DNA from 2 places in the Nonomuraea sp. 10N515B genome. Region 2 is predicted to be linked to the other one. Evidence: predicted binding sites of a transcription regulator. Region 2 holds the regulator's gene; the other holds the start of a gene.
The links. Region 2 encodes LexA, which represses DNA repair genes until DNA is damaged. Its sites were predicted from a motif close to TCGAACANNTGTTCGA; they were not measured.
Positions count from the first base shown of each region.

Region 1 (14,463 bases), on a different contig from region 2:
TGCCGTGCCAGACAGGCAGGAACAGGGCAAGCGTCTCGGGGGCGACCGGCTCGACCTCCTTCCGCAGCCGGGCCAGCGACCGGCGCCGCAACATCCGCAGCACCCCGGCGTCGCACCACTCCTCACCCCGCCCGCCAGGCCGGAACTCCCCGCTGACGACCCGCCCGGACGCGGCCAGCCGCCGCAGGGCGTCGGTCACCACGGCCACGCCGAGCCCGAAACGGGCCGCCGCCGTGCCGACGTGGAAGGGGCCGCGGGTGCGGGCGTGCCGCGCCACCAGGTCGGCCAGCGGATCGGCCACCGGCTCCAGGAACGCGTGCGGCACCCCCACGGGCAGCGGCACGCCCAGCGCGTCACGCATCCGCGCCGCGTCCTCGATCGCCGCCCACTGCTCCTCGCCCGCGATCCGCACCTTGATGGCTCGTCGCGCGCGTACGAGCTCCTCCAGCCAGGCCGGGTCGCCGCCGCGTACGCTCACGTCGGGCGCCAGCAGCGGTCCGTGCGAGCGCAGCAGGTCCGCGAGGTCCTCCACGTCGCGCAGCGGCCGGTCGAGCCTGGCCAGCTCCCGCTCGCTGTCGGAGATCACGTCGGGGTCGAGCAACTCGCGCAGGTCGGCCTGGCCGAGCAGCTCCGCCAGCAGCGTGGTGTCCAGCGCCAGGGCCTGCGCCCGGCGCTCGGCCAGCGGCGCGTCCCCCTCGTACATGAACGCGCCCACGTAGTGGAACAGCAGCGACGCGGCGAACGGCGAGGCCTGCGAGGTCTCCACCTCCACCAGCCGCACCTTGCGCACCGCGATGTCCCGCATGAGCCGCACCAGCCCCGGCACGTCGAAGACGTCCTGCAGGCACTCGCGCATCGTCTCCAGCACGATCGGGAACGACGCGTACTGTGAGGCCACACCCAGCAGGTGGGCCGCCCGCTGCCGCTGCTGCCACAGCGGGCTGCGCCGGCCGGGCACGCGGCGTGGCAGCAGCAGCGCCCGCCCCGCGCACTCCCTGAACCGGGAGGCGAACATGGCCGACCCGCCCAGCTCCTCGGTGACGATCTGCTCGATCTCCTCGGCGTCGAACGCGGCTACGTCGGTGGGCGGCTCGGCCAGCGTGTCCGGGATGCGCAGCACGATGCCGTCGTCGGAGTGCACGGCCTGCACATCGACCCCGTAACGCTCGCGCAGCCGCCGGTTGATCGCCAGCGCCCACGGGGCGTGCACCCGCGCGCCGTAGGGGGAGTGGATCACCACCCGCCAGTCACCGAGCTCGTCGTGGAAGCGCTCGACCAGCAACGTGCGGTCGTCGGGCACGTAGCCGGTGGCCTCCCGCTGCTCCCGCAGATAGGCCAGCAGGTTGCCCGCCGCGTATTCGTCCAGACCAGCCGCCCGCATCCGCTCCGTCGAATCGTCCTTGGCCTGCTCGCGCAGGAACTGCCCGATCGCCTGCCCCAGCTCGGCCGGCCGCCCCGGCGCGTCGCCGTGCCAGAACGGCAGCTTGCCCGGCTGACCGGGGGCGGGCGAGACGAGCACCCGGTCGGCGGTGATGTCCTCGATCCGCCACGACGTGGCGCCCAGCACGAACACGTCACCCACGCGCGACTCGTAGACCATCTCCTCGTCCAGCTCGCCCACTCTGGAGGCCCGCTCACCCACCAGGAACACGCCGAACAGGCCCCGGTCGGGGATCGTGCCGCCGTTCGTCACCGCCAGCCGCTGGGCGCCGGGCCGACCCTGGAGCGTGCCGGTGACCCGATCCCACACGACGCGCGGGCGCAGCTCGGCGAACTCCTCGCTCGGGTAGCGCCCGGCCAGCATGTCAAGCGTGGCCTCCAGTGCGGTGCGCGGCAGCGTGGCGTAGGGGGCGGCCCGCTTGACCACCGACTCCAGCTCGTCGACCGTCCACTCCTCCAGCGCGGTCATCGCCACGATCTGCTGGGCCAGCACGTCGAGCGGATTACGTGGATAGCGCAGCTCCTCGATCTGGCCGCTCTTCATCCGCTCGGCCACCACGGCGGTCTGCACGAGATCGCCGCGGTATTTCGGGAAGATCACGCCTTTGGAGACCGCGCCCACCTGGTGACCGGCCCGGCCGATGCGCTGCAGGCCGCTGGCCACGCTCGGTGGCGCCTCCACACACGCGACCAGGTCCACCGCGCCCATGTCGATGCCCAGCTCCAGGCTGGAGGTGGCGACCACGGCGGGCAGCCGGCCCGACTTGAGCGCCTCCTCGATCTGCGCCCGCTCCTCCTTGGAGACCGAGCCATGGTGCGCCCGCACGATCTCCGTCACCACGCCCTTGCTGCCTCCGGCCTGCGCCATCATCTCGGCGGGTGTGCGCTTGGGCGGCTCCCAGCGCGAACCGGCAGGCGCCCCTTGACCCGGGTCCCGGCCCGGACCTGCAGGTGCTCCCTGGCCCGGCTCCTGGCCTGGACCTGCAGGCGCTCTCTGGCCCGGCTCCCAGCCCGGACCTGCAGGCGCTCCCTCGTCCGGCGCAGTCTCCCAGATCGACAGGTCGACGGCATCGGCGCCGCCACGCTCCCGCTCGTAGGCCAGCTCGTTGAGCCTGGTGCACAGCCGCTCGGCCAGCCGTCGCGAGTTGGCGAACACGATCGTGGAGCTGTGCTCTCCGATCAGATCGAACAGCCGCTCTTCGACATGAGGCCAGATCGACCTGTTGGCGGGCTCGGGAGTCTCCAGGGCGAAGTCGTCGCCCTCCGCGCGCGGTCGGCCTTCCATTTCGGTCATGTCCTCGACCGGGACCACGACCTCGACCTCGATCCGCTTGTCCGCCGGCGGCTGCACCACCGTGGCCGGCCGGGTCCCGCCGAGGAACGCCGCCACCTCACTCACCGGCCGCACGGTCGCCGACAGCCCGATCCGCTGCGCGGGCCGCTCGAGCAGCGCGTCCAGCCGCTCCAGGCTGAGCGCGAGATGCGCGCCGCGCTTGGTGGCCGCGACCGCGTGCACCTCGTCCACGATCACCGTCTCGACCTCGCGCAGCGCCTCCCGCGCCTGGCTGGTGAGCAGCAGGAACAGCGACTCCGGCGTCGTGATCAGGATGTCGGACGGTTTCGCCGCGAACCTCCTGCGGTCCTCAGCGGGGGTGTCGCCGGAGCGGATCGCCACCGAGATCTCCGGCACGGGCAGCCCGAGCCGCCGCGCCGTCTGCTTGAGCCCGGCCAACGGCGCGCGCAGGTTGCGCTCCACGTCGACGGCCAGCGCCTTGAGCGGCGACACGTAGAGCACCCGCGTCCCCTTGCGCCCGGCCGGCCCTTTGAGCGGCTCTTTGGGCGGCGCTGCCGCAAGCCGGTCGAGCGACCACAGGAACGCCGCCAGCGTCTTGCCCGACCCGGTGGGCGCGACGACCAGGGTGTTGTCGCCACGCGAGATCGACTCCCACGCCCCCTCTTGGGCGGCCGTGGGCGCTTGGAAGGCTCCAGCGAACCATTGCCTGGTCATCTGGCTGAACTGGGCTAGCGAGCTCACCAGGACATACTGCCTCGCGCCACCGACAGAAATCGCATTGGCGCGGCAGCGTGCGATTGAGGCGGGGTTCTGGCGGACATACAGCGACCGTGACCATTGATTACGCGGCCATCGAAGCCCGCCGAGCGGAAATCAGGCAGCGCTATGTCTTACCGCGCCGACCATCGAGCAGCGCGCGCGGGCTGCACCACATCGCCCTGCTGTCGTCCAATGTGGAGCGCACCATCCAGTTCTACCAGGACCTCCTGGAGTTCCCGCTCACGGAGATCATCGAGAACCGCGACTACAAAGGCTCGAACCACTTCTTCTTCGACATCGGCAACGGCAACCTGCTCGCGTTCTTCGACTTCCCCGGGCTCGACCTGGGCCCCTACCAGGAGGTGCTCGGCGGGCTGCACCACATCGCGATCTCGGTCGATCCCGCCACGTGGGAGCGGTTGCGCGGGAAGCTGGAGATGGCCGGCGTGCCGCACCAGATAGAGAGCGGCGCCTCCATTTACTTCAAGGACCCCGATGGCGCCCGGCTGGAGCTGCTCGCCGACCATCTCGGTGAGATGTACGGCGCGCGGGTGTTGTGAGCTAACGCCGCGACGCCCTGCGCGTACGCGGCCTGCCCGCACGGGGCTCCTGTCTGATACCGGCATGCCTCTCTGATCGCTCGGCTTTCTCCTTCTGTACGGCGAGGCGCAGCGTGAGCAGTAATCGGCGGCGCCTGCTCCGGTTGGCCTTCGTCTTGGCGGACTTCGGGGGTGAAGACTTGGCGGTCTTTGGCATGCGGTTGTCTTACCCACCCTTCGCGCGATTCCATACTTGGTCCATGCGGTTGACGGAGTTCTGGAGACGGATGAAGGTTCATTTCGGTGAGACGTACGCCGAGTCGTGGGCCCGCGACTACGTGATCGCCCCGCTCGGCGGACGCACGGTCATGCAGGCGCTGAACGACGGGGAGAGCGCCAAGACCGTCTGGCGGGCCGTCTGCCAGGTGGAGGACGTCTCACCCAAGCTGCGCTGAGCCCAGGGTCTCCCGCAGCGCGCCGGCCGTACGCTCCAGATCGTCCGCGCGACCGTGGCCTCCGCTCGACCACAGAAACTGCCATCCTTGCGCCGTCGGCGTGGCGAAGATGATCGTCTGCCGACCCGTGTCGGGGTGCCACACCCACAACACCGGATCGTCACCGCCCACCAGGCGGCTCACCAGTCCCTGGTTGGGCAGCAACTCGGCGAGCGCCTCGAGATGAGCGCGCCGTTCCCCGGTGTAGCCGCTCGCCACGTCGCCGCCTCCAACCCTCGCCCCTGCACTGAGTCTCCCCAGCTCACCCCGCATGACAACACGCAGGCGCCAACCGTCGTGAATGTCATCGGGACGCCCCGGGGCACGGCCCGCCCGGAGCTGTTTCAGGTGGCCCCCGCGCCTCCTCGCCGCCCCGCGGACGGCCGGTTTGACGGCGGCCCGTGTTCCCGCGTGTTCCTGATGTGATCGAACAGCCGTTCGGCTACGATGGGACCACGCCGAGCCACGTCTTCCCCGGCAGTCGCAGAAAAATGTCGGTGGCAGGCCGTAGCTTTTCACTCGACTGATCGGACCACGACCCTCCAGGGGGAGTTCCCATGGCTATCAACGACCGCGAGAAGGCCCTCGAGACCGCGCTCGCTCAGATCGAGCGGCAGTTCGGCAAGGGCTCAGTGATGCGCCTGGGCGACGACGCCCGAGCTCCCATCGAGGTGATCCCCACAGGGTCGATCTCTCTTGACGTGGCACTCGGCATCGGCGGCCTGCCCCGCGGCCGCATCGTCGAGATCTACGGCCCCGAGTCCTCCGGTAAGACCACGGTCGCCCTGCACGCGGTGGCCAACGCCCAGCGGGCCGGCGGCATCGCGGCGTTCATCGACGCCGAGCACGCCCTCGACCCCGAATACGCCAAGAAGCTGGGAGTCGACACCGACGCCCTGCTGGTCTCCCAGCCCGACACGGGCGAGCAGGCGCTCGAGATCGCCGACATGCTGATCAGGTCCGGCGCCGTGGACATCATCGTCATCGACTCGGTGGCCGCGCTCGTGCCCAAGGCCGAGATCGAGGGCGAGATGGGCGACAGCCACGTCGGCCTCCAGGCCCGCCTCATGTCCCAGGCTCTGCGCAAGGTCGCCGGCGCCCTCAGCAGCACCGGCACCACCGCCATCTTCATCAACCAGCTCCGCGAGAAGATCGGCGTGATGTTCGGGTCGCCTGAGACCACAACGGGCGGAAAGGCTCTCAAGTTCTACGCTTCGGTGAGACTGGACATTCGTCGCATCGAGACGCTCAAGGACGGCACGGAGGCGGTCGGCAACCGCACCAGGGTCAAGGTCGTGAAGAACAAGATGGCGCCGCCTTTCCGCGTCGCCGACTTCGACATCCTCTACGGCGTGGGCATCTCCCGTGAGGGCGGCCTCATCGACATGGGCGTGGAGCACGGCTTCGTCCGCAAGTCCGGGGCGTGGTACACGTACGAGGGCGACCAGCTCGGTCAGGGCAAGGAAAACGCCCGCAACTTCCTGAAGAACCACCCTGACATGGCCAACGAGATCGAAAAGAAGATCAAGGACAAGCTGGGCGTGGGCCCCCGCCTCGACACCCCCGCCGAGTCCGCCGCCGCTCCGGCCCCGGCCGCGGCGCCTTCGGGTCGCGGCTCGAAGTCCACTCCCAAGCCGGGTGACGTCTGATCGTCCGCCCATGAGTGAAACGAACTGGCCACAGGCGCCCCGGCCCCGGGGTGCCTGGCCCGACCAGTCCCGCGCCTGGGGTGCTTGTGGGTAGCCCGCCGAACGACGCATGGTCGCGCGGACGAGATCTGGCTCGTTCGACGTCGGATGGCTGGCCGTCGATAGAAGAATGGCGCGAGCACCGCAACCGTCTCCAGCCCTCGGAGGCGTCACCTGATGGCTCTGATCCAGGACCCGACGAAGATCAGGCCACTACTACCGGATCCCCGCCCTCGGGGGCGAACGCGCCGTCCCGGGAGGACGCACAGGTCCCCGATGCCAGAGACGCTAGGAGCATGGCCGCAGGCGGCCCGCATACCCACGCCCCAGCTGGACAGGCGGGCCCGTCCAAAGCAGACGCTGGCGAGGAAGCGTCCCGCGATGAGGCGTCCCGCTGGGAAGAACCTGGAGGTGGGAAGCATGGGGACAGCGGGTGGCACTCCGAAGTGCTGGCTGGCAGCAGTTGGTTCGCACAGCAGCCGGCGGACGGCGGCACCCAACGAGCGCGTAAAGGCCGCGAATCCGACGCTCGCTTCGATGGCGGATCCGACGGTGTCTTCGGTGGCCGATCCAAGAGGCGAGGGCGGAGGAGCCGCTCCGGCGGACGGGATCGTGGCAGCATGCCTGAGGGACCCGACGCTGATAGCCCTGCCGGAGCCGGACCCAATGCCGACCCGGAGTCGGTGGCCCGGGCCATCTGTCTCCGTCTCCTCACGATGGCTCCCAAGACGCGGGCCCAGCTCGCCGAGGCCCTGCGCAAACGGGATGTCCCGGCGGAGGCGGGCGAAGCGGTGCTGAGCCGGTTCTCCGAGCTGGGCCTGATCAATGACGAGGCGTTCGCGGAGGCCTGGGTCGATTCCCGCCACCATGGCCGCGGCCTGGCCCGACGTGCGCTGGCGGCTGAGTTGCGGCACCGGGGTGTGGACAACGACACGGTGAAGGAAGCCGTGGAGCGCCTGGATCCCGACCAGGAGGCGGAGACGGCCCGTCGGCTGGTCGACCGTAAGCTCGCCGCCACCCGATCCCTGGACCCGCAGACGCGCACCCGCCGTCTCGCGGGCATGCTCGCCCGCAAGGGCTACTCCTCCGGCGTGGCCTACCGCGTCATCCGGGAAGCCCTGGAGGAGGAAGGCATCGATCTCGAAGCTGACTTCCCCTGACTTCTGGCGCTCCGCTCTCTCCCTCCCAGGGCAAAGATCGGGAGTTTGCGTTTCGTTCACCTTTTTCGGCTCTTTCGCAGGGATTGGGACCCCCGCTGCGGCTGTGTCGGAGCAGGTCACCCACCATCGCCGTGGTCCCCGGAATGCCTGGTCGTAGGGGGCTGACGGGCTCGGATGGGGGCAATACCGGCATTAATGGGGGAGATCGGGTCGAATGTGGAGCTGCAGGCCTGTAAGACACGCTTGATGATGCGTTTGCTTGCTCGTGACCAGTTCGACGCATAACCTCGACGGCAGTGAGGGAGTTACTCCGCGCAGCGCGGATTGCCATACCGGTGAACGACGGACGAACGAGCTTGGTTGATCGAGGCGGGCAAGGTGTCGGCTGTCCCAGTCGACGCCCGGTCAGCCTTGGCTTGACATCGATCCCGGCGCCGAACGGGCTCTGCGTGGCGCGCTTGTGACCCCTCCCATGTTTGGTCCGCGTTATGAGGTGTTGACGACGCGAGGAGGGCAGGGCGCACATGGGGCCGCTGGTCGTGGTGCTGATGGTGGCGGTGCTCGTGCTCGCGTTCGGGATGATCGTCGCGCTTCTCGTCGTCATACGCCGCACCTCCGGCAGCGTGCCGAAAGCGGGGGTGAAGCCGAGCCCCGAGCAGCTGCAGGCCGTGCACGAGGAGATCGAGCAGGCACGTGAGGAGGCGCGGGAGATCCGCCACAAGGCGGAGACCGACGCCGATGAGATCCTGCGCAGGTCAGAGGCGGCCGCCGAGAGCGCCGCGCAGATGCGCCGCGAGGTCGAGCAGGAGAGCCGGATACTCAAGTCCGAGCTCAAGGAGCTGCGTGCCGACCTCGAACGCCGGGAGGCCAGGCTGGCCGAGCGGGAGCAGCGGCTGGATGAGGAGGCCAGACGGCAGACCGAGCGGGACAGGAAACTGGCCGAGACCGAGATCGAGCTCGCCGACCGGCGCGAGGAGTTGCTCCAGGTCGAGGAGCAGCGCCGGGTCATCTTGGAGCGGGTCGCCGGGCTGACCACCAACCAGGCCAAGTCCGAGCTGGTCAAGGAGATCGAAAACCAGGCCAAGCGCGAGGCCGCGCTGATCGTCAGAGAGATCGAGGGCGATGCCCGCAAGGAGGGCGAGAAGCGGGCGACCAAGATCGTGACGCTGGCCGTGCAGCGGCTCGCGGCGGAGCAGACGGCGGAGTCGGTCGTCAGCGTGCTGCACCTGCCCGGAGACGAGATGAAGGGCCGCATCATCGGCCGCGAGGGCCGCAACATCCGGGCCTTCGAGTCGACCACCGGGGTGAATCTCATCATCGATGACACCCCCGAGGCCGTGTTGTTGTCCTGCTTCGACCCGGTCAGGCGGGAGACGGCGCGGCTGACGCTGGAGAAGCTCGTGCTCGACGGCCGCATCCATCCGCAGCGCATCGAGGAGGCGCACGACCGCAGCCGCCAGGAGGTGCAGGACCTGTGTGCGCGGGCCGGTGAGGACGCCCTGGTGGAGCTGGGCATCACCGACATGCATCCGGAGCTGACGCTGCTGCTCGGACAGCTGAGATACCGCACCTCGTACGGGCAGAACGTGCTGAAGCACCTCATTGAGTCCGCGCACATCGCCGGGATCATGGCCGCCGAGCTGAAGATGAACCAGACGCTGATGAAGCGCTGCGCCCTCCTGCACGACATCGGCAAGGCGCTCACGCATGAGGTCGAGGGCAGCCACGCGCTGATCGGCGCGGAGATCGCCCGCCGCTACGGCGAGGAGGAGGACGTGGTGCACGCCATCGAGGCGCACCACAACGAGGTCGAGGTACGCACCGTCGAAGCGGTGCTCACGCAGGCCGCCGACGCGATCAGCGGCAGCCGGCCCGGCGCCCGCCGCGAGTCCCTGGAGGCGTACGTCAAGCGGCTGGAGCGGCTGGAGGAGATCGCGCAGTCGTACGAGGGCGTGGAGAAAGTGTTCGCCATGCAGGCCGGGCGGGAGATCCGGGTCATGGTCAAGCCGGACGCGATCGACGACATCCAGGCCCAAGTGATCGCCAGGGACGTGGCCAAGCAGGTCGAGGAGGAGCTCACCTACCCCGGGCAGATCCGGATCACGGTCGTACGGGAGTCGCGCGCCACGGAGTTCGCCCGTTGAGCATGAGCCCGTTCAGTAATCAGCCCGTTACGGTGAAGATCTGCTGGTAGAAGGCCAGTTCGGCGGCCAGGGCGGCGGTGCGGGTCTCGGTGCGGCGGAAACCGTGCGACTCGCCGTCGAAGGCGAGATACGTGCAGGCGACCCCACGCTCTGACAGCGCGTCCGCGAAGGCCTCGGACTGCTCAGGCGGCACCACGGGATCGTCGAGCCCCTGCATCAACAGCATGGGGCAGGAGACGCCCTCGACGAGGCCGAGCGGCTCGCGAGCGGCGTAGACCTGCGGGTCTTCCGGTCCGACCAGCCACTCCACGTAACGTGAGGCGAAGTCGTGGGTGTGTGCGGCGAGCGGGCCCAGCATGCTGATGCCGTAGTAGGCCACGCCGCCGGCGAACACATCGGAGCGGCAGCAGGCGGCCATCACCGTCCAGCCGCCTGCGCTCCCACCGCGTACCGCGATTCTGGCCGGGTCGGCCAGGCCCTCGGCGGCCAGCCATGCGGCGGCGGCGATCGTGTCCGCCACGTCCAGCAGTCCCCACTGCCCCTTCAGCCGCTCGCGGTAGGCCCTTCCATAGCCCGTCGAGCCGCTGTAGTTGAGGTCGAGCACGCCGACGCCGCGCGAGGTCAGGAACGCCTTCTCCAGGTCGAGCGCGGTGTCGGCGTGCTCGACCGGCCCCCCGTGCACGAAGATCACGTAGGGCGGCACTCCGCCTTCGGCGGCCGGATCGTACGGCGGGTAGAGGAAGGCGTGAACGTCCTCGCCCGAGCGCGGCACCCGCACCGCCTGCGGCACGGGCAGGAAGGCCGGGTCCGGCAACCGTTCGATGTCCTGCCGCAGCGCCCGGCTCCGAGCCGAGGGAGTGTCCACGCTGACGACGGTCCGGGGAACGGTGGGGGCGTAGGCGATCCCGGTCACGGTCGCGCCGTCGGCGGCCAGTGTCCCGTCCCACCCGCGGTAGGGCACGTCGAGGTCGGTGAGCGTGCCCGACGCCGGGTCGAGCACGCCCAGACGCAGGTCGGCGTGCCCGTGCAGGACGGCCAGTCGCCCATCCCCGAGCACGGTGTACGGCCTGCCGCCCAGGAGCCGCGGCGCAGGGGTGAACTCCTCTTCTGCCGGGCAGAGCGCCTGCGCGCCGTCGCCGTGCAGGCCGACCTCGTAGAGGTTCCACCAGCCGGAGGAGTCGGAGACGAGGTAGAGGCGGGAGTCGTTCTTCCACGTAGGCGCCAGCACGGACTCCGACGCGCCGCCCCGCACGGTCCACGCGTCTCCGCCCGACAGGGAGGTGACGCGTAGCTCGGTGCCGTCCCATGGTCTGCGTGGATGGTTCCAGCAGACGTAGGCCAGATGCCGCCCGTCGGGCGAAACGGCGGGGGAGGCGTAGAAGTCGCAACCGGTGGCCCATTCGCGGACGTCGCCGCCGTCCAGCGGGACCGACACCACGGCCCGGGTGACCTTGCCGTCCTCGGCGTGCCGCTCGCGTACGCACCACACCTGGCCGTCGTGGACGAGCAGGTCGGCGTAGCGCCAGCCCTCCGGTGTGAGAGGTTTCGGCTCGCCGTTATCTCCCAGAAGGTAGAGGCGCTGATCCTCGTGGTTGGCGAAGACCACGTCACCCGCAGGGGTCACGGCGTAGGGGCGGCCGCCGTCCTCGTGGACCCTGGTGTGCGCGCTCCAGGGCGCAGGAAGCAGCTCACGGCAGGTGCCATCGACGGCCCGGCACATGAGCGTGGTGCGCCCGCCCTCACCTGGGCGCTCCTCCGTCCACCACACCCGGCCGTCCTGGGCCGCCGGCCAGGCAGGACGCACGCCCGAACCCGCCACGTCTCTGGTCGAAATGGGGGAGGGCCAGAAAGGCATACCCGCATCCTGCCGGAAGATCGCCGAGCGTGCGGGCGGTCCCCCGAGATCAGGGGCATCCCTCGGCCCGCGGGAGGGACGAGGGCAGCTTGAGCCCCGTCCTGCCGAACCACTTGTGCAGCAGCCTCGTGGCCGTGCCGTCCCGCCACATCTCGATGATCGCCCGGTTGACGGCCTCACAGGTGGCGGTGTCGCCCATCTTCAGCCCCACACCCCACTTCTCCTGGAAGAAGGGATCGTTGAGCAGCTTGAACCGGCCGGGCTCGGCCTCGGCGAACCCGGCCAGGATCAAGTTCTGGGTGCTGACCGCGTCGAGCCGGCCGGAGGCGAGCTTGCTCACGCACTCGGAGTAGTTTCTCGCGGGCACCAGCTCCGCCGGCAGATCCAGCATGCCGTCCGGCGGCGGGTCCACGATCCGCCGGTACGAGTTCGACCCCTCCGCCAGGCAGATGCGCTTGTGCCGGAGATCGGTCACCTTCCTGATGGTGGTGTTGTCGGCGCGGACCATCGTGTCCTGCTCGACGAGCACGTACGGCCCGCCGAAGGTCACGTGGCGCTTGCGGGCCTCGGTGATGGCGTAGGTGGCGAAGATCATGTCCACGGTGCCGTTCTGGAGCAGCGCCTCGCGGGTGGACGAAGGCGACTCCCGCCAGGTGATCTGCACGTCCTCGCCGCCGGCCAGTGCCTTGACGACGTACCTGGCGACGTCCACGTCGAAGCCCTGAGGGTCTCCGGGGCCGGTCTTCAGCCCGAGGCTCGGCTGGTCCCATTTGGTGCCGACGACGACTCTCTTGGCGCCTCTGATCTTCTCCACGACGGTCGAGTACGCGCCTCCGCCTTGGCATGCGGCCAGGGTCACTACCATGGCCGCACACGCGAACGCCGCCCCCAGCATGGTTACGAGTGTGTGCGCTGGGAAACGCCAGGAAACCGGCCTTACCCGAAATGTGGACGTTTCTTGGCGTTTTACGGGTACACGGGCGGCGGGCGGAAGGCCCGCCGCCCGGTCACTCCACGGGACGGTCGGGCGCCACGCCGCCGCCCTCGGTGCCCTCGCCGGCGCCGATGCCGACGGCGGCCGAGCCGGGCGCCACGACGGGCCGGGCAGCGGTCCGGCGGCTGCGCCTGCTACGCCGCTCCAGCCAGGTGGCCATGTAGCTCAGCGCCATGTTGAGCGCCACATAGATGATGCCGATGACGATCGCCGCCGGGATCAGCGAGCCGAAGAACGCGGCGGGCAGGATCTTGAAGCCGGTGTTGAGCAGGTCGACGTAGGCGATGATGTAGCCGAGCGCGGTGTCCTTCAGCAGGACCACGAGCTGGCTGACGATCGCCGGCATCATCGCCGTGACGGCCTGCGGCAGCAGCACGAGCCGCATCACCTGGTTCTTGCGCATGCCGACCGCGTACGCGGCCTCGGACTGGCCCCTCGGCACCGCGTTCACGCCGGCCCTGACCACCTCGGCCAGCACCGAGCCGTTGTAGAAGGTCAGGCCCAGGACCACAGCTATGAAGGTGTAGTCGCCGCCGCCCACCACCGCGGGTGCGAGGTAGAAGATGAAGAAGATCAGCAGCAGCAGCGGGATGGCCCGGAAGACCTCGACCACCACGCCGGCCGGGACCCGGATCCAGGCGTGGTCGGAGAGCCTGGCCAGGCCGAAGACCGCGCCGAAGAGCAGGGCCAGCACTGCGGCCACCGCGGCGGCCCGGAGCGTGCCGATCAGGCCGGGGATGATGAAGTTCAGCCAGGTGTCCCATTCCAGGAATGGCTGCCAGATCTTGGCTTCCCACTGACCCTTGGCGTCGAAACCGGCATAAATGCCATACAGGACGGCGGCGACCGCCACGACGCTGACGACCGTGAGGAGGCCGTTGCGGACCCGGGCGCGCGGCCCCGGTGCATCGAACAGGACGGCGCTGCTCATCGAACCACCGCCAGACGCTTGGCCAGCCAGCCGGTGAAGTAACCGATCGGCAGTGTCACGCACATGAAGGCGACCACGATGCCCAGGAAGATCGGAATCGAGGCGCCGACCTGGTCGAAGGCCTCCTTCATCTTGTTCGCGGAGTCGAAGGCGTACCCGCCGGCCACCGCGACGGTCGTGTTCTTGATCATGGCGATCATCACGCTGCCCAGCGGCGCGATGACCGCGCGGAAAGCCTGCGGCAAAATGATCATCGTCAGTGACTGCATGAACGTCAGGCCGATCGCTCTGGCCGCCTCCGCTTGGCCGAGCGGCACCGTGTTGATGCCGGACCGCAGCGCCTCGCAGACGAAGGCCGCGGTGTAGGCCGACAGGCCCATCGCGACGATCCAGAACGAGTTGACACTGGGCACGCTCGAGAAGACCAGGCCGAGCTGGTCGCTGAGGCCGAGTGCGGAGAAGGCCAGGACCAGGGTGAGCGGGGTGTTGCGCACGACGTTGACATAGATCGTGCCTGCCGCGCGCAGGACCGGCGTGGGGGAAACTCTCATCGCCACCAGGACGGTGCCGAGAATCAGGGAGGCGATCGCGCCCACGATGGAGAGCTTGATGTTCTCCAGGAACCCCAGGGCGAGATCGGGCGCGTATCTAATCAGATCTTCCATCGTGCTCCACCGCATAGAGCGACGGCGGCCGGGATCCCGGCCGCCGTCTCTGACGTGATCAGCTGCAGCCCTCGGCAGGCGGGGCCGAGGTGGACACCTGCAGACCCTGAATGCCGCCGAACCACTTGTCCAGCAGCTGCTTCATGGTGCCGTTGTCCCACAGCTTCTTCACCGCCGCGTTGACGGCCTCACAGGTCTTGGTGTCGCCCTTCTTGAGGCCGATGCCGTACTTCTCGTCCGTGAAGCCCTGGCCCAGCACCTTGAAGTTGCCACCGGCCTGCTTGGCGAAGCCCGCCAGGATCAGGTCGTCGGTGGTGACGGCGTCAAGGTTGCTGCCGTTGAGCTTCTGCACGCACTCGGAGTAGTTGGCGGCGTCGACGGTCGTCGCGTCGATGTCGAGCTCGCCGTCCGGCGGCGGGTCGGTGATCCGCTTGTACGAGTTGGAGCCCGCCGCCTTGCAGATCTTCTTGCCCTTGAGGTCCTGCGGGGCGTTGATCGAG
Region 1 is NZ_JBQQBQ010000001.1:386,330-400,792, reverse strand. It holds gene ACTWQA_RS01785 (Lhr family helicase) at 1-3,448, opposite strand, end outside; gene ACTWQA_RS01780 (VOC family protein) at 3,565-4,053, shown strand; gene ACTWQA_RS01775 (DUF3046 domain-containing protein) at 4,293-4,487, shown strand; gene ACTWQA_RS01770 (hypothetical protein) at 4,470-4,745, opposite strand; gene recA (recombinase RecA) at 5,084-6,175, shown strand; gene recX (recombination regulator RecX) at 6,835-7,374, shown strand; gene rny (ribonuclease Y) at 7,899-9,518, shown strand; gene ACTWQA_RS01750 (S9 family peptidase) at 9,538-11,373, opposite strand; gene ACTWQA_RS01745 (glutamate ABC transporter substrate-binding protein) at 11,423-12,268, opposite strand; gene ACTWQA_RS01740 (amino acid ABC transporter permease) at 12,381-13,298, opposite strand; gene ACTWQA_RS01735 (amino acid ABC transporter permease) at 13,295-13,963, opposite strand; gene ACTWQA_RS01730 (glutamate ABC transporter substrate-binding protein) at 14,022-14,463, opposite strand, start outside.
Region 1: recA (recombinase RecA) is a predicted target of LexA. The motif match lies at 4,953-4,968, and genes of this name have one in related genera.

Region 2 (14,463 bases):
CCGCGTCCACGTCGTTGCCGCACGGCACGCTCTGGGCCACGTCCTCGGGGCGTACCGTGCCGGCCGCGGCGGCGAAGTTCACCGGCGCGGGCAGCTCGGCCATGACCTTCCAGCCGGCCGCGGCCCAGCGCCACAGCTGGTGGGCGCGCCGTTCTGCGGCCTCGGGGTCGGTGTCGTAGGCGAGCGCGAGCTGGCCGTAGACCGGCTTGCCCTGGCCGCCCGCGGCGTTGAACTGCCGGACGACGTCCGGCATCGGCTCGTTGACGACCAGCAGGTCGCCGTACTCGGCGGCGATCTCCGCCGACTGGCCCCCCGAGGCGGCGATGCCGATCGGCACCCGCTCGTCCGGCAGGTCGTAGAGCTTGGCCGAGTCCACGTCGAAGAATTCGCCTTGGTAGGTCACGTAGCCGCCGCCGAACAGCTCCTTGATGATCTGGATGGCCTCGGCGAACATCCGGTGCCTGGTGTCCACGGGCGGCCACCCTTCGCCGATGACGTGCTCGTTCAGGTTCTCGCCCGCGCCGAGGCCCAGCGTGAACCTGCCGTGGCTCAGCACGCCCATCGTCGCGGCCTTCTGCGCCACCACGGCCGGGTGGTATCGCATGATGGGGCAGGTCACGTACGTCATGAGCGGCAGCCGCTCGGTGACCTGGGCCGCCGCGCCGAGCACCGACCAGCAGTAGGGGGAATGCCCCATCTCCTCGAGCCAAGGGAAGTAGTGGTCGGAGATGACCGCGTAGTCGAAGCCGATCCGCTCGGCTGTCGCGGCGTAGTCGACGAGCTCGCGGGCCGGGGTCTGTTCGGACATCAAGGTGTAGCCGATTTGCACCATGCGTCCGGACTACCCGTGTTTGTCCGTATTAGCGGCGCCGGGCCGGAGATCATCGATGGCCGAGCTCCTCGAGCACCAGCCCCAGGCCGATGCCCAGAAGCCCTCCCGCGAACCCGGTCAACGCCGCCCCGGCCGGCAGCGACGGTACGAATGGCACGAGCAGGACCGTGCCGAGGACGATCTCGGCCCGCGACAGCAGCCGGGCGAAGGTCACCGGCTCCAGGCGGCCGAGGAACGGGTACGTGCCCGCGGCCATCCCGTGCAGGCCGGCGGGCCCTGATCGTCCACGCTCGTCTTGTCGAGTCCGGAGCTCAGGATGATGGCGGCGGCGGCAGGCGGGGCGGCACACCCTGGACTTGACCGTTCCCTGGGCCTGGTGGGTCCGCCAGGAGGGGAATTCATGGGCTGGGCTTGGTGTCGGGCATTAATCTTCAGCTGTGACGAACGGCGCATACCTGAGATATCCACATCTGCACGGTGACCTGGTCACCTTCGTAGCTGACGACGACGTTTGGCTGGCTCCCCTCGCGGGGGGAAGGGCCTGGCGCTTCACCGCCGATCGGGTGCCGGTGTCAGATCCGCGGTTCTCGGCCGACGGCAGCCACATCGCGTGGACCGGCGGCAGGGAGGGTGCCCCGGAGGTGTTCGCGGCCGAGATCGACGGACCCGAGGGGGAGCGGCTGACCCACTGGGGCAGCGACACGACCCGGGTGCGCGGCTGGACCGAGGACGGAGCCGTGCTGGCGATCAGCTCGACGGGGCAGAGCCATCGCGTCAGGAACTGGGCCTACGCGGTGCCGCTCGACGGGGGACCGGGGACGCGGCTGCCGTACGGATGGGCCAGCGACGTCGCCGTCAGCGACGGGCGGGTCGCCACCGTGTCGGCGATGTGGCGCGAGCCGTCGCAGTGGAAGCGATACCGGGGCGGGACCGCGGGCAAGATCTGGGTGGACGCCGACGGGAGCGGGGAGTTCGCCCGGTTGTTCGCCGACAGCACGGCGCAATACTGGTCCGTCAGCTGGGTGGGGGACAGGATCGTCTTCCTGGCCGACCTCGACGGGACCGGGAACCTCTACTCCGCCCTGCCGGACGGCTCCGACCTGCGCAAGCACAGCTCCCACGAGGAGTTCTACGCCCGCCACGCCACCGCCGACGGACAGCGGGTGATCTACAGCCACGCCGGGGACCTGTGGTTGCTGGAGAGCCTGGACGCGGAGCCCCACCGGCTGGATGTCCGGCTCGGTGGGCCGCGGCCGGGGCGGGCCAGGCGGCCGGCGCCCACGCGGGCCGGCTCCTATGCGCCCGACGCCACCGGGCGGGCCAGCGTGGTCGAGATCCGCGGCACCGCGCACTGGGTGCCCCACCGTGACGGCCCGGCGGGTGCGCTGCGTGTCCAGCCGGGCGTTCGCGTACGGCTGCCACGCGTTCTCGACGGCGACGGGCGCGCCATCTGGGTGTCGGACGTCAGTGGCGAGGACGGGCTGGAGATCGGCACGCCCGGCGGCGAGATCCGCATGCTGGCCACCGGGCAGCTCGGCCGGGTGCTGGAGCTGGAGGCCGCGCCCGACGGCAAACACGCGGCCGTCGCCACGCACGACGGGCGGCTGCTGGTCGTCGACCTCGAGTCCGGCGATCTCCGGGAGCTCGACCGCACCACGCAGGGAGACCTCAGCGGACTGACGTTCTCGCCCGACTCACGCTGGCTGGCCTGGGAGCATCCGCACCAGCGCCCGCTGTCGCAGATCAAGATGGGCCGGGTGGACGGCACGTCGGTGATCGACGTGACGCCGGTGCGGTTCGACGACTACGACCCGGTCTTCACCAAGGACGGCAAGTATCTGGCGTTCCTGTCGGCGCGGACGTTCGACCCCGTGTACGACTCCCACGTCTTCGACATGTCCTTCCTCTACGGGTGCCGGCCGTACATCGTGCCGCTGCAGGCCGGCACGCCGTCGCCGTTCGACCCGTCGTTGCAGGGGCGGGGCTTCAACGGCGAGGACGACAAGCCGAACAAGGACGACAAGCAGGACGACGCGCCGCCGCGGACCGAGGTGGACCCTGACGGGCTCGGCTCGCGCGTGGTGCCCGTGCCGGTGCCCGCCGGACGCTACGGCAACCTGCGTACCGCCAAGGACGCCCTGCTCTGGCTGCGATACCCGCTCACCGGGCAGCACGGGGACGAGCCGTCGCAGGAGATGGTGCTGGAGCGATACGACCTGAAGAAGCGGGCCAAGAGCGAGCTGGGCAAGGAAGTGCGCTCGTTCCAGGTCAGCGGCGACGGCACCAGGCTCGTCACCAACGGCAAGAACGGCCTGCAGACCCGCGCCGCCACCGAGGGCGACGAGGTCGTCACCATCGACCTGGACCGGATCACCATCCAGATCGACCCGGTCGCCGAGTGGCGGCAGGGCTTCCACGAGGCCGGTCGGCTCATGCGCGACCACTTCTGGCGTGCGGACATGGGCGGCGTCGACTGGCAGGGCGTGCTCGACCGGTACGCGCCGTTCGTCGAGCGCATCGGCGCCCACTCGGAGCTGATCGACCTGCTCTGGGAGGCGCAGGGCGAACTGGGCACCTCCCACGCCTACGCCGCCGCCCCCAACGGCGGCTCCGACCCGCGCCGCCGCCAGGGGCTGCTCGGCGCCGACCTGACCAGGGACGCCGACGGCGTGTGGCGGGTCGAGCGCATCCTGCCCGGCGAGTCCTCCGACCACGCCGCCCGCTCGCCCCTGCTCGCCCCCGGCGTCGCCGTCCGTCCGGGCGACGCGATCATCGCGGTGGGCGGGCGTCCGGTCGATCCCGTACGCGGGCCGCTCGCCCTCCTGGCCGGCACCGCGAACCAGCCCATCGAGCTCACCGTCCGGCCCGCCTCCGGCGGCGACCCGCGCCGCGTCGTGGTCAGCCCGATCGCGGACGAGACGCCGCTGCGTTACCACGACTGGGTGGAGGGCCGGCGGACGCTGGTGCGGGAGGCGTCGGACGGGCGGCTCGGGTATCTGCACGTGCCGGACATGGTGGGAACAGGGTGGGCGCAGTTCCATCGCGACCTGCGTACCGAGATGGCCTTCGACGGGCTGATCGTGGACGTGCGGCACAACGGCGGCGGGCACCTGTCGGAACTGATCCTGGAGAAGCTGTCCCGCAAGGTCACCGGGTGGGCGCGGGCGCGCGGGTACGAACCCCGGCGGTATCCGATGGACTCCCCGCGGGGACCGATCGTGACGATCACGGACGAGTTCGCGGGCTCGGACGGGGACATCGTGAGCGCTGGGATCAAGAACCGCGGCATCGGGCCGCTGGTGGGGACGCGGACGTGGGGTGGGGTGATCGGGATCGACTCCCGGTACAACCTGGTCGACGGGACCCGGGTCACCCAGCCCCGGTACTCGTTCTGGCTCGACGGGCCTGGATGGGGTGTGGAGAACTATGGGGTTGATCCGGACATCGAGGTGGTGATCACGCCGCAGGATCGGGCGGCGGGGCGGGATCCGCAGCTGGACAAGGCGATCGAGCTCGCGCTTGCCGCCCTGGCGGAGAACCCGCCCGCCACCCCGCCCGACCTGCCACCCCTGCCCTGACGCCCCGCGCGGGGCTGCGCCTGACGGTCTGCGGCGCCGCACGTGGGACGGCGCCGCACGTGGGACGGCGCTCACGTGGGACGGCGCTCACGTGCGACCGCACCCACGTGCCACGGCGCCCCGCGGCCCCAAGCCTGGCTCGGCGTCAGGCCGGGAGTCGCCTGTCTGGGAGCGGTGCCGCCGGGTGGGGGCGCCATGGGGCGTGGCCGGGCCGGGGTCAGCGGAGGCTGGACAGGCGGTCGAGGATCTCGGCGAGGACGGGCTCGCTGGTGGCGAAGTTCAGGCGGACGTACTCCGCCCCACCGGGCCCGAAGCCCTCCCCGTCCGTCAGTAGCACCTTGGCCTCCCGTTCGATGACCTCCGCCATCCCCGTCCGCCCCACATGCAGCCACGCCAGATACGTCGCCTGAGGAAGCCGATAGCCGAAGGTGCTGGGCAGGCGGGCGGCGATCGTGTGCCGGTGACGATCCAGCAGGAGGCGAACCCCGTCCAACCAGGCGTCCCCATGCCGCCACGCCGCCACCGTCGCCTCGACCCCGAACAGGTTGGCGGAGCCGTACAGGAAGGGCGGCTGCGCCTCCAGGGCCTTGCGGACCCCCTGGTGCCCGAGGTGGGCGACCGAGACGCGGATGCCGCCCAGGTTGAACGCCTTCGTCGCGGACGTGAGGGTGACGGTGCGTTCGGGGAGGATCGTGGCGAACGGGATGTGCCGGTGCGGCTCGAAGGTCAGGTCGGCGTGGATCTCGTCCGCGATCACGAGCAGATCGTGGCGTTCGGCCTGCTCGGCCAGGTGGGTCAGCTCCTCGCGAGTGAACACCCGGCCGGTCGGATTGTGCGGGTTGACCAAGAGCAGCACCCGGCAGCCCGACAGGTCGGGCACCTCGAAGCGCCACGAATCGCCGTCGGGCTCGGCCTGGATGGCGTGCAAGGGGCGCTCCATGACCTGCAGCGTCGTGAGGAACGGATGGTAGGCGGGAGTGTGCACGGCCACCCCGTCGCCGGGCTTGGTCCAGACATGGAGCAGGACCTGGAGTGCCTGGTTGAGGTCGTTGAACGAACGTACCTGCGAGGGGTCGGGCGACCAGCCGTACCGGCCCGCCATGCGCTCGGCGAACGCCTCCGCCAGCGGCCCCGCGTTGGGCTTGTCCAGCCAGGCCGGATAGCCGAGGTCGGCGCCGGCCCGCCGGCGCAGCGCCTCGATGACCTCGGGCGCGGTGGGCAGGTCCATGTCGGCTATCCAGGCGGGAATGATCCCTGGACCCGCCTTTGCCCATTTAAATCCATCATTTCGTGCCTTGAGGTCTTCTAGGCAGTATGCGGTATTCACCTGGACATTCTAGGATTTTAGATTGTGATGAGGCGGCGGCGTCGATTGTGGCAGGCTGAGCGGTGATGACGCCCCACCCGAAGATCGACGCGATTGTCGAGACATACCTGTCAGTGGCCGACGCGGCGGCTCCCGGGCTCATCGAAGGGCTCTACCTCGAGGGGTCAGCGGCGCTGGATGACTACCGGCCGGCCACGAGCGACGTGGACTTCGTCGCGGTCACGGCCGCCGGGCCGCCGATCGAGACCCTGGAGCGCATCCACACCAGCCTCGGCGCCCACCCGTTCGAAGGCGTCTACGTGACCTGGGACGACCTCCGTCGCAACCCCTTGGACCTCGGGGCGCGCCCGCAGGCCCACGCCGGCAAGCTCAACCCCCAGGGCGGCCTCAACCCGGTCACCTGGCATACGCTGGCCCGCCACGGGGTGACCTGCCGCGGTCCCAAGGCGGGGGACCTCGACATCTGGACCGATCCCGCCGTCCTCGCCGCCTGGACCGACGCCAACCTCGACCGCTACTGGCGGCGCCTGGTGACCCGGGCTTCCCACCTGTTCTCGCCGTGGGGGCTGGCCTCGCTGGGCCCGTACGCCACCGTGTGGATCGTCACGGGCGTCTCCCGGCTGCACTACACGCTCGCGACGGGCGAGCTCACGTCCAAGACGGGCGCGGCGCGGCACGCGCGGAAAACGTTCCCCGAGCGCTGGCACCGCGTGATCGACGAGGCGCTGCGGCTGCGGGCGGACGACACCGCGGAGCCCTCGCTCGGGTGCCTGGTCTCGGGGCTGGGCGAGCACTTCGGCACACCCCGGCGCTCGCTGTACGGCTCCCCGTTCGAACGGCGGCATGACGTGCTCGACTTCGCCGACCAGGCGATCAAGGCCGCGCACGACCTGTACACCGCTGGGGATTGACGGCGGATCGCCCCTGGGGTACGAATGCGATCACCGCGCCCTCGTCGGCGTGGTGAAATGTTAGCGCTAACATCACAGAGGGGCCGCGGATGCGTACACGTGGAGTCACTCGAAAGGCGTTAACCGGCGTCGTCGCGCTGCTCGCCGCCATCGCGGCCGTCGTGTTCGCACCCGGGGCGGCCCACGCCGCCGGGCCGGCGCCGCATTACCTGATGACCGCGTTCACCAACAGCAGCGAGTCCAACATGTACGTCTACGACTCGGTGAACGCCACCACCTTCACCCTCGTCCGCGCCAATGCGTACACCCCGCCGTCCGGCCTGATCCGCGACCCGAGCGTGCTGCGGCACACCGACGGCTACTATTACCTCGTCTACACCACCAACTGGACCGGCGACACCATCGGCTTCGCCCGCAGCGCCGACTCCGTGACCTGGACCTTTCTCCGCAACGTCACCGTCGGCCTGAACGGCGCCACCGGCAGCACCTGGGCGCCGGAGTGGTTCAGGGACTCCGACGGCAGCGTCCACGTGATCTACTCGGCGTCCACGACGGGCACGGCAGGGCAATTCCGGCCCTACCGGATCACTGCCGCGAACAGCGCCTTGTCGTCGTGGAGCGCCCCGACACCCCTGGGCATTCCGGCGAACTACATCGACAGCTTCGTCGTCAAGGTGGGCTCCACGTACCACAACTTCCTCAAGAACGAGACGACCAAGTACATCGAGCACGCCACCGCCACCTCGCTCAACGGCCCCTGGCAGTTCACCGGCACGGGGAACTGGGCCGGTTGGGGCTCGGGCCTGGAGGGCCCGGCGCTGACGCGGCTGCCGGACGGCCGGTGGCGGATCTACTTCGACAACTACACCGGAGGCCGCTACTACTACGCCGACAGCTCGAACCTGACCTCGTTCGGCGCCAGGGTCGAGCTGGCCGGCCTGTCCGGCACCGCCAGGCACTTCACCGTGCTGCGTGAGGACGTCGGCGACACGACCGCGGTGCCCACCGGCAACCGCTCGCTGCGCTCGGCCAACTTCCCCGACCGGTACGTACGCCACCGCGACTACCTGGCCTACGTGGACCCGCTCAACTCCGCCAGTCCGCTCGCCGACCGCAGGGACGCCACGTTCGCCGTCGTCGCCGGGCTGGCGCACGCCGGCTGCTACTCCTTCCAGGCCGTCAACCAGCCCGGCTACTACCTGCGGCATTACAACATGCGGCTGACCCTGCAACGGGACGACGGGTCGGCGATCTTCAAGGGCGACGCCACGTACTGCGGGCGGGCCGGACTGGCGGGCGGGGGCACGATCTCGTTCGAGTCCTACAACCTGCCCGGCCGCTATCTGCGGCACTACAACTACGAGATGCGGCTGGACCTGTGGGCGTCCGGCTCGGTGTTCGCCGGCGACGCCTCCTTCACCGTCACCTCGCCGCTGTCATGAACGCCACCCTCCGCAGGGTCGCCGCCCTCGTCCTGGCTACGCTCCTCGCCGTGATCGCCAACGTGACGCCCGCGGGCGCCTCGCCCGCCGTCCAGTACAGCAACCCACTGGCCGCCCAGCGCGCCGACCCGCACATCTTCCGCCACACCGACGGCTACTACTACTTCACCGCCACCGTCCCCGAGTACGACCGCATCGTGCTGCGCCGGGCCACCACCATCCAGGGTCTGGCGAGCGCGCCGGAGACGGTCATCTGGCGCAAGCACACTACCGGCGAGATGGGCGCGCACATCTGGGCGCCGGAGATCCACTTCATCAACGGCAAGTGGTATGTGTACTTCGCGGCGGGCCGGGCCGACGACGTGTGGCGGATCCGGATGTACGTCCTGGAGAGCTCCAGCGCCAACCCGCTGACCGGCGCCTGGACCGAGCGGGGACGGATCACCACCCCCTGGGACACCTTCTCCCTGGACGCCACCACCTTCGTCGCGAACGGCGTGCGCTACCTGCTCTGGGCCCAGCAGGAGCCGGGCATCGCGACCAACTCCAACCTCTACATCGCCCGCATGGGCACCAACCCCTGGACGATCAGCGGTCCCACGACCCGGCTGACCGTGCCCACGCTGGCCTGGGAGACCCGGGGCTACAAGGTGGCCGAGGGGCCCTCGGTGCTGCAGCGCAACGGGCGGCTCTTCCTCACCTACTCCGCCAGCGCCACGGACGCCAACTACTGCCTCGGCCTGCTGACGGCCTCGGCGTCAGCGGACCCGCTCCAGGCGTCCGCCTGGACGAAGAGCTCCAATCCGGTCTTCGCCTCCAGCGCCGCGACCAGCCAGTACGGTCCCGGCCACAACTCCTTCACCACGTCGGAAGACGGGCAGAGCGACATCCTCGTCTACCATGATCGCAACTATCGCGATATTTCAGGCGATCCCCTGAACGATCCCAACCGGCGGACCCGCGTACAGAAGGTGTACTGGCGGGCGGACGGCACTCCGGACTTCGGCATCCCGGTGCCGGATGGGGCGACGCCGGTGCGGCTCATGTCGTACGACACGCCGGGATCGGCGATCAGGCACTACGACTACAGGGCCCGCCTGGAGGCGAACGTCACGCCACTGGCGGACTCCCAGTTCAGGATCGTCACGGGGCTGTCCGGGACGGGGACGGTGTCGCTGGAGTCGACCAATTTTCCCGGGTATTACCTGCGGCATCGCAACCATGAGGCGTGGGTGGAGCGGCGCGACGGCACGAGCCTGTTCAACGCCGACGCCAGTTTCCACCGGCGGGGCGGGCTCGAGGGCTCGGGCACGGTCTCGTTCGAGTCGGTGAACTTCCCCGGGTATTTCGTGCGACATCGGGGCGGACAGGTGTGGCTCGAGCGGAACGACGGGACCAGCGCCTTCCGGGACAGCGCCAGCTTCATCCTGGAGTGACGCCCGCCTTTGGGGCTGTGGGGCTGACGTCGGGGGCCCGTGCGCGCACGTGGCCTCCGACGCGCCGCCGGGCGCGACGGCTCGTGTGCCGGGTGATGGTTCGCGTGCCACACGACGGTTCGTGTGCTGCGCTCCGAGTCGCGCGCGCCGCGAAGCGAGCCGGCGAGGTCGGCGGTGCGGTGCCGTGCCCCGTCAGTGCATGTTGTGGCGCGCGCCGGAACGCGGCGCGGCGAGGTGACGCGCGCCCAAGCCGCCGACCTGGTCAGAGCCGGCGCAGAACCGCTACGACCTTGCCCAGGACGGTGGCCTCGTCACCGGGGATGGGCTCGTAATTGGTGTTGTGCGGGACGAGCCAGACATGGCCGTCCTTGCGCTTGAAGGTCTTGACGGTGGCCTCTCCTTCGATCATGGCGGCCACGATGTCGCCGCTCTCCGCCACCGGCTGCTGGCGGACGACCACCCAGTCGCCGTCGGCGATGGCGGCCTCGATCATGGAGTCACCGGCGACCTGAAGGAGGAACAGCGTGCCTTCGCCGACGAGCTGCTTGGGCAGCGCGAAGACGTCCTCGACGCTCTCCTCGGCCAGGATCGGACCACCGGCGGCGATGCGGCCGACGAGCGGGACGTAGGCGGCCGTGGGACGGCTGATCGTCGCCTCGTCATCCGCAGCGTCCGGGTCCACCCACAACACCGGCTCGCCCGGCAGGCGCACCTCAAGGGCGCGCGGCCGGTGCGGGTCGCGTCTGAGGTAACCCTTGCGCTGCAGCGCCGTCAGCTGATGGGACACGCTGGACGTGCTCGTCAGCTGCACCGCTTCGCCGATTTCCCGCATGGAGGGCGGATAGCCGCGCTGTTGCACCGAGTCGCGAATCACTTCGAGGATCTTGCGCTGCCTGGGCGTCAGGCCCAGAGAGTCACGTCTGCGCACCGCGAGGTCGCTGACCCCGTTTGCGTCATCCCGCTCGGTCATGCCCTGCCTCCTCGCCCGGCCGCCCGCCTCACCGGCGGACCTGCCGTTCTGTGGTCTCGATGTCGCACACAGCGACGTTATCGCTGTTGAAGATCATCTTCAAACAATTGTTCGAGTCTTCCTCGAAATTGTCGCCAGTGTGGTGTACAACATCGTACGGGAGTTCGATCGACACCGTGTTCGATTTGCTGATCTTTATTCGGCCTTTTCCTCAGGCCACACGGCAGGAGGTCATCCATGCGAACGACCACAAACACGAACACGACCAGCGAAGACGCCAAGCGGCTCACCCTCATTGCCGATGCTACGCAGAGTAAGGACCGACGGGGAGACAATACGCGGACCGAGATCGCTTCCCGTGGAAATTCCGGTAAGAGGTTGGGGCTCCGTTCGAGTGATGGGGCGAGGCGCGGAGGGCCCTCGCCGGACGCGGCGGCGTCCCGGGGTCGGGGGAGGCCTCGCCTGCGCCTCGTCCCACCGCCGCATCCAGGGACGAATGCGGACGACACCCCCGCATCGAGCGGCCAGGGTCGCCGAGAGCACGGAGCCGGTACGGGTCGGGGAGGGCCTGGAACCGGCGGGAGCCCCGGCGCTGCCGCGGGGCGCGGCAGGCTCGGGGCGAATGCGGGGCCCGGCGGTGGCACACCCCGCGGAAGACAGGCGACTGGCACGAGGTCGGGCGGCGCTGCTGGCGGCGGCGCTGGGACTGGTGCGAGGCGGGGCAGCAGTGCGGGCGGCGGCGAGGCTGGTGCGAGGCTGGGCGACGCCGCGGGCGCTGGGGCTGGTGCGAGCCTGGGCGAGGCCGCGGGTAGCGGCGGGGCTGGTGCGAGCCTGGGCGGCGATGGGACCGGTGCGAGACTGGGCGGCATCGCGGAAAGTGGCGGCGCTGGGACCATTGCGAGGCAGGGCGGCAGTGCGGGCAGCGGCGGCGCTGGCACAGTTGCGAGGCAGGGCGGTGCCGCGCGGAGCGGCGGTGTTGGGGCTGGTACGAGGTCGGGCAGCGTTGGGACTGATGCGCGGCTGAGTGGCGCTGGGACTGGCGCGAGGCTAGGCGGCATTGTGGGAGGCGGGGACGCTGGAGCTGGTGCGAGGCGGGGCGGCAGCGCGGGCGGCAGCGGCGCTGGAGCTGGTGCAAGGCTGGGCGGCGCCGCGAGCAGCGGCGGGGCCGGGACTCGTGCTGGGATCGGTCGTGGTGTGGAGCGCGGCGGGCCCGGGATGGGCAAGAGGCGTGGCGGGTCGGTCGCGGGCAGGATGCGGGCCAAGCCGGCGGCGGGAGTCGGGCCGGGAACGCCTGGGTCGCGTCGCCGGCGGGGAGGCGGCGGCGGCGCGAAGAGCGCTGATCGCCGGTGGAAGCGCAGGGCCGGTGCGCGACATGATCGTCGCGCGGCGTCGCGGCTTGAGCGTCGCGCCGCGCCGCCGGTGCGGCTGACGCGCCGAGGACGGGCCGTGCTGGTGGTGGCGGTGGCGTTACTGTCCCTGGGCGGGTTCTGGCTCGGCACACGTGCCGTCAGCCATGCGGCGGTGAAGGTCGTCGTTCCCAGCACTGCCGGGCTGCCGTGGGTGGAGGTCCGCCAGGGGGACACGCTCTGGGCCATCGCCGACGTGCTCTCCGGAGGCGAAGATCCCGGAGCCGTGGTCGCGGAGATCAAGCGCCTGAACGGGCTCCCCGACTCGATCATCCATCCCGGCACGCGCCTCTATGTCCCGAGGGACATCGCCGGGGTGGTGCGCTGATCGGCGCGGATCCTGACGACGTCGTGCGGGTGGCAACGTCGTGCGGGTGGCAACGTCGTGCGGGTGGCAACGTCGAGGGTGTCGTCTCGTGAGGTGACAACGCCCAAGGCGGGCGGCGTGAAGGCGCTGCGGCGCGGTGCCTGCGGGATGGACCGAACAGGAAGCGGCCTGCGGTAACGTTGTGAGGTTTGTTCACGCCCGTGACCGTTAGCAATACATGTGACACGGCCGCGCCTCCATCCTGCCATCCGGGAAGGCCGACACGCCCGAGGCTCCAGATGACCGTGGGCTGATCAGCGACTTCAGCCGGATGGGCCCGCCCAACTTGCGTTCATGGTCGCGCGCTTCTACGGTTGGACCACAACATCTAGTAGTTACACCGATGTAGTTCACCACACCTTGTGTTTCCGTGACCGCTCCATGGCCAGCCGTGGAGCGTGCGTGAGCGTCCCGTCACAACCCATTTGCGTGTGTGGTGGCCGCAGGTCGAGGAGGCGAAGCGTGCACTGTCCGTTCTGTCGCCACCCTGACACCAGGGTCATCGACAGCCGCTCGACGGACGACGGCGCGGCCATCAGGCGCCGGCGCACCTGCCCGGAGTGCGGGCGCCGGTTCACCACGCAGGAGACCGTGCTGCTCATGGTGAGCAAGCGCAGCGGAGTGACGGAGCCGTTCTCGCGGGACAAGGTCGTCGCGGGCGTACGGCGGGCCTGCCAGGGAAGACCGGTCAGCGAGGACTCACTGGCGCAGCTCGGACAGCGGGTGGAAGAGGCCATCAGGGCCAAGGGTGCGGCCGAGATCCCCTCCAACGAGGTGGGGCTGGCGATCCTGGGCCCGCTGCGGGAGCTCGACGAGGTGGCCTACCTGCGTTTCGCATCGGTGTATCGCGGTTTCGAGAGCCTGGCGGACTTCGAGGCCGAGATCAAACAGTTGAAGGCGGAGAAGGGGGAGTCATGACGGAGACGGCCAGCGGTTCAGTAGCGCGCGGGGGCAAGCGTCCGCGTAAGGGGCTGAAGATGAAGCGGATCTTCACCAAGCCCGGCGTGCACCCGTATGACGAGATCCAGTGGGAGCGCCGCGACGTCGTCATGACCAACTGGCGCGACGGCTCGGTCAACTTCGAGCAGCGGGGCGTCGAGTTCCCCGCGTTCTGGTCGGTCAACGCGGCCAACATCGTGACCACCAAATACTTCCGCGGCGCCGTGGGCACCCCGCAGCGCGAGTGGAGCCTGAAGCAGCTGATCGACCGGGTCGTCGGCGTCTACACGCGTACCGGCATCGAGCACGGCTACTTCGCCGGCGACGAGGACGCCGAGATCTTCGACCACGAGCTGAAGCACGCGCTGGCGCACCAGGTGTTCGCGTTCAACTCGCCGGTCTGGTTCAACGTGGGCACCCAATCACCTCAGCAAGTAAGCGCTTGCTTTATCCTCTCCGTGGACGACCAGATGGAGTCGATCCTGGAGTGGTACAAGGAAGAGGGTGTGATCTTCAAGGGCGGCTCGGGGTCGGGGGTCAACCTGTCCCGGATCCGTTCCTCGAAGGAGTTGCTGTCGAGCGGTGGCACCGCGAGCGGGCCGGTGAGCTTCATGCGCGGCGCCGACGCGTCCGCGGGGACGATCAAGTCCGGTGGCGCCACCCGCCGGGCGGCCAAGATGGTCGTGCTCGACGTCGATCACCCCGACATCGAGGAGTTCATCGAGACCAAGGCGCGCGAGGAGGACAAGATCCGCGCGCTGCGGGACGCCGGGTTCGACATGGACCTGGGCGGCAAGGACATCGTCTCCGTCCAATACCAGAACGCCAACAACTCGGTGCGCGTCTCGGATGAGTTCATGCGGGCCGTCGAGAAGGGCGAGAAGTTCGGCCTGCGCGCTCGCCTCACCGGCGAGGTGATCGAGACGGTCGACGCCCAGGACCTGTTCCGCAAGATGGCCAAGGCCGCCTGGGAATGCGCCGACCCGGGTCTGCAGTACGACGACACGATCAACGACTGGCACACCACCCCGGAAACGGGGCGGATCACCGCCAGCAACCCGTGCAGCGAATACGTCCACCTGGACAACTCCTCCTGCAACCTGGCCAGCATCAACCTGCTGAAGTTCCTGAAGGACGACAACTCCTTCAACGTCGCCGACTTCGTCAAGCTGACCGAGCTGATCATCACCGCGATGGACATCTCGATCACGTTCGCCGACTTCCCGACCGAGAAGATCGGCGAGACCACGCGGGC
Region 2 is NZ_JBQQBQ010000006.1:151,383-165,845, reverse strand. It holds gene ACTWQA_RS11000 (TIGR03557 family F420-dependent LLM class oxidoreductase) at 1-832, opposite strand, end outside; gene ACTWQA_RS10995 (hypothetical protein) at 882-1,088, opposite strand; gene ACTWQA_RS10990 (S41 family peptidase) at 1,270-4,410, shown strand; gene ACTWQA_RS10985 (MalY/PatB family protein) at 4,628-5,638, opposite strand; gene ACTWQA_RS10980 (aminoglycoside adenylyltransferase domain-containing protein) at 5,803-6,648, shown strand; gene ACTWQA_RS10975 (glycoside hydrolase family 43 protein) at 6,738-8,090, shown strand; gene ACTWQA_RS10970 (family 43 glycosylhydrolase) at 8,087-9,526, shown strand; gene lexA (transcriptional repressor LexA) at 9,789-10,496, opposite strand; gene ACTWQA_RS10960 (LysM peptidoglycan-binding domain-containing protein) at 11,943-12,230, shown strand; gene nrdR (transcriptional regulator NrdR) at 12,732-13,187, shown strand; gene ACTWQA_RS10950 (vitamin B12-dependent ribonucleotide reductase) at 13,184-14,463, shown strand, end outside.